Regions from separate parts of the Cupriavidus sp. 05T41 genome, predicted to be linked through region 2. Evidence: predicted binding sites of a transcription regulator. Region 2 holds the regulator's gene; the other holds the start of a gene.
What was found. The regulator LexA, encoded in region 2, represses DNA repair genes until DNA is damaged. The targets are predictions, from matches to a motif close to ACTGTATNNNNATACAGT.

Region 1: a site for LexA is predicted at 970-987, ahead of imuA (translesion DNA synthesis-associated protein ImuA). Genes of this name have one in related genera too.

Annotation. Positions count from the first base shown of each region.
Region 1 covers NZ_JBFTLQ010000001.1:157,475-159,672, forward strand. Annotated here, with positions in the region: gene AC1DKV_RS00735 (mandelate racemase/muconate lactonizing enzyme family protein) at 1-766, shown strand, start outside; gene imuA (translesion DNA synthesis-associated protein ImuA) at 1,035-1,931, shown strand; gene AC1DKV_RS00745 (Y-family DNA polymerase) at 1,864-2,198, shown strand, end outside.
Region 2 covers NZ_JBFTLQ010000021.1:1,251-3,448, reverse strand. Annotated here, with positions in the region: gene AC1DKV_RS14525 (asparaginase) at 1-662, opposite strand, end outside; gene lexA (transcriptional repressor LexA) at 893-1,549, shown strand; gene AC1DKV_RS14515 (hypothetical protein) at 1,667-1,837, shown strand; tRNA gene AC1DKV_RS14510 (tRNA-His) at 1,974-2,049, shown strand.

The DNA.
Region 1 (2,198 bases), on a different contig from region 2:
GGCGCTCGGCGTCAATGTGTGCCGCCTGATGGGCGGCTACCGCCAGGAAATCCCCATCATCGCCATCGCCGGCTACTACCTGCCGGGCAAGACGCCTGCCGACCTGGCCGGCGAGATGGCGTGGCTGAGGTCGGTCGGCATGGCCGGCTGCAAGGTGAAAGTGGGCGGGGCAACGCCCGAGGAAGACGCCGAGCGGGTGAAGTACGCACGCGAAGGCGGCGGCCCGGACTTCCTGCTCGCGGTGGATGCCAACCGCGGCTGGAGCGTGGCGGAGGCAACGCGCTTCGCCCGCCTGGTCGAGCCGTACGACATCGCATGGTTCGAGGAACCCTGCCACTGGCATGACGATGTGCGCGGCATGGCGGCGGTGCGCCAGGCCACCTCGATCCCCATCAACGCAGGCCAGAGCGAAGTCAGCGCGGCCGGCGTGCGCCGCCTGCTGGACGCCGGCGCGGTGGACATCGTCAATTTCGACGCCTCGGAAGGCGGCGGCATCACCGAATGGCGCCGCGCCGCCGCGGCCTGCGCGCTGGCCGGCGTGCGCATGGCGCACCACGAAGAGCCGCAGATCGCCTCGCACATGCTGGGCGCCATGCCGCACGGGATCTGCGTCGAGTGCTTCCCCGACCCGGACCGCGATCCGATCTTCCCCGGCATGTGGGCCAACCCGCCGCGCATCAAGGACGGCATCATGGCGATCCCGCAAGGCCCGGGCTTCGGCATCGAGCTGGACTGGGACATGGTGAAGCGATACCGGGTGAACTGAGCGACTGCAGTTGCAACTGCAACTGCAACTGCAACTGCAGGGCACGGCGTGCCGGGGCGTCCCGATATGTCTTGCCGGCCGGCCCGCGCGCGCCTCGGGGCAGGCTTTCCGTGCTCTTTCCTTGCGCCTTCTCTGCCCCTTCCGGCGTCGTTCCCGCGCACCGTCCCCGACCCTCCCGCTTCACCCTTGCGCCCAACCGTGATACTGTATAAATATACAGTAATCGGAAATCTCGCCTTGTCCCTCGGGGTAAGGCCGCAAGCGTCACATGACACCCCATCTTCAGACCGACTCGCCCGGCTTGCCGGGCGTTTCTTCCTTGGCGCCGGCACCCGCGGGGGGCCGCCAGGAGGCGCTGGATGCGCTCGAGCGGCGCTATCCCGGCCTGTGGCGCGCGGGGCAGCTCGGCCGGGCGGGGCAGGCGGGTAGCGTGCCGGCGGTGGAGACTGGACATGCCGCGCTGTCGGCTGAGTTGCCGGGCGGCGGCTGGCCGCTGGGGGCGCTGACGGAGCTGCTGCTGGCCGAGCCCGGCGTGGGCGAGCTGCGCCTGCTGCGGCCGGCCCTGGTGGCGCTGGCGGCGGGGCAGCGCCGCCTGGCGCTGGTGGGGCCGCCGCACCTGCCCAATGCAACGTGCCTGGCCAGCTGGGGTTTGCCGGCCCGGCAGGTGTTCTGGATGCGCGCGCCGGCCGGCGCGGGCAAGGCCGCGGCGCAGGCCGATGTGTTGTGGGCGGCGGAGCAGGTGCTGCGCAGCCAGGCCTTCGGCGCGGTGGTGGTATGGCTGCCCGCGGCGCGTCCCGAGGCGCTGCGCCGCCTGCAGGTGCTGGCGCAGGCCGGCGACGCGGCGGTATGGGCGTGCCGGCCGGCCGGCGTGCTGCACGAGTCGTCGCCGGCGGTGCTGCGGCTGCTGCTGGCGCCGGCGCCGGGCAATGCGATGTCGATCACCTTTCACAAGCGGCGCGGGCCGGTGCGCGAGCAGCCGCTGGTGCTGCCGCTCGACGAGATGATGGCGGTGCCGGGCCGTCCGTGCGCGCCGCGGACCTTGCCTGCGGAGGTTGCGCCATCGCCGGTTTCCCAGGCTATTGCGGGAGAGCAAGCCCATGTCGTACTGGATCGCGGTGCATCTGCCGCGCCTGTCGCTGGACGCGCTGCAGCCGAACTGGCCTGAGCCTGCCGCGGCCGCTGCCGTTCCCGGCCTGCTGCATCACAGCGTGCCGGTGGCGGTGGTGGAGCGCGAGCGCGTGGTGCTGGCCAACGGGCCGGCGGCGGCGCTGGGCGTGCAGGCCGGCATGCGGCGCGGCGGGGTGCAGGCCTTGTCGGCGCAGGTGGTGCAGCTCGAGCGCGAGCCGGCGGCGGAGGCGCAGCTGATGACGGCGCTGGCGCTGGCGCTGTTGCATTTCTCGCCGCATGTGGCCTTGCACCCGGACCCCGACGC
Region 2 (2,198 bases):
CTGGCGAGAATCTCCACCTTGGGCCAGGCCTGCGGCATCGGCATGGCCGCGGCCGGCAACCGCGCCGGGGCGCGCGTGAAGCCCACGAAGTCATCCTGCACATAACCGACCGGCCCGCCCGCTGGCGAAGCGAAGGCGTTCACTGCCGACGTGTGCGCCTTCACAACGTCGCGCGCGGCGTGGATCTCCTGGTTGATGACCAGCAGCACGCCCTTCCCCACCGCCTGCGCGTGGCTGGCCACACGCACGGCGTCGAGCAGGTTCAGCGGCCCGTCGGCCGACAACGAGGTCGAAGGCCGCATGGCCGCGGTCAGCACGATGGGCAGCCCGACGGGACAAGCGAGGTGCAACACCATCGCCGTCTCTTCGAGCGTGTCGGTGCCGTGCGTCACGACAATGCCGGCAACGTCGGGTTGCGCGGACCAGAAGCGGATGCGCTCGACCAGCCTCGACCAGAGCGCGAACGACATGTCCTTGCTATCTACCTGGGCGACCTGCTCGGCCTCGATGCGGGCCACACTGCCGAGCGCCGGCACCGCGCCAAGCAAGGACGCCACCGGCACCGTGGCCGCCTGGTATTTGGCGCTACTGGCCGGATTGGAGGAGGAACCTGCGATGGTGCCGCCGGTGGCGAGCACGACGACGCGACGCAATAGGGACATGGCGGGGGACGTGTTGGAATCCGGATTCAAAAGACACGAAATCAGCGATTTGCGTGCCGCGGATTGTAACTCGCTTACCGCCCCACACTTGCGACCAGCACAACCCGCCTGGCGTGCGACAAAGCGCCTGTCGATGAGCAGCCTCCCAAAATTCCGCTTGCACTTCACTCGATACTGTATAAAATCACAGCATACTGTTTAAACATACAGTGCTTTCACATACGGCGACCATGGCGACCCTGACACCGCGACAGCAGCAGATTTTCGACCTGATTCGCAGCACCCTCCAGCACACCGGCTTCCCGCCCACCCGTGCCGAGATCGCCGCCAAGTTCGGCTTCTCCTCGCCCAACGCCGCAGAAGAACATCTGCGCGCCCTGGCACGAAAAGGCGTGATCGAACTCACGCCTGGCGCGTCGCGCGGCATTCGCCTCAAGGTATGGCGCAGCGACTCGGAACTGCCCGACCAGTTCTCCCTCCCCATGGCCGGCGTGATGCAACTGACGCTGCCGCTGGTCGGGCGTGTCGCCGCAGGTAGCCCAATCCTTGCGGCCGAGCATATCGACCGCCAGTATCAGGTCGATGCCTCGGTATTCGAAGTCCAGCCCGACTACCTCCTTCGCGTCCGCGGCCTGAGCATGCGCGACGCCGGCATCCTCGACGGCGACCTACTCGCCGTCAAACGCGCCAGCGAAGCCGCCAACGGCAAGATCGTCGTAGCCCGCCTCGGCGACGACGTCACTGTCAAACGCCTCAACCGACGGGGCGACACCATCGAACTGATCGCAGAGAACCCCGACTTCGCCAGCATCATCGTTGAGCCCGGCCGCGAAGAGTTCTCGCTCGAAGGCATTGCCGTCGGCCTGATTCGTACCGGCGCCTTCTGACGATTCAACAAGTGCGGCTGGAGCGGGCCTGCCCCGCATCAAGCTGCACCCGTTTGTGCCAACGCCACCCGCGCCGCGGGTGCCGCCAACTGTTGTTGCAAATTACCAGGTGTAGCCATGCTGCCAGCCAACCGCTTCTCCGCCCGCCGCCCCGTCAAGCCCGTCCCGTTCCGCCAGTCCAAGGGCGTGCGTATCTATCAGGGCGCGCAACGCCGCACCATGGTCGGCAGCATGGCAGCCATCTGCCGCATGCTCGAACTGGAAGATCTCCCCAAGCTCTCCGCGTGAAATCGCGTTGCGTATCCCTCGATTCAACGGCGCCCTGGCATCACGAAAAAATTTGAGCGAAGTACTAGCCATCCGCGAATGAAGTTTGTATAATCTTGTTTTTCGTCGATCAGCACTCAGCTGAAAGACTACGACGGTGGCTGTAGCTCAGTTGGTAGAGTCCAGGATTGTGATTCCTGTCGTCGTGGGTTCGAGTCCCATCAGCCACCCCAGAATTGCATTGCAAAAACAGCGAGCTGCGAAGCTCGCTGTTTTTGTTTGTGGGTCTGTTATTTGTCTCAGGCCCGATCGCAAGCCGATTCCGGCGCCCTCTCCCCTCCCCATTTCGTCTACGCACTCGCGTTATTTGCCTGGCTCAACG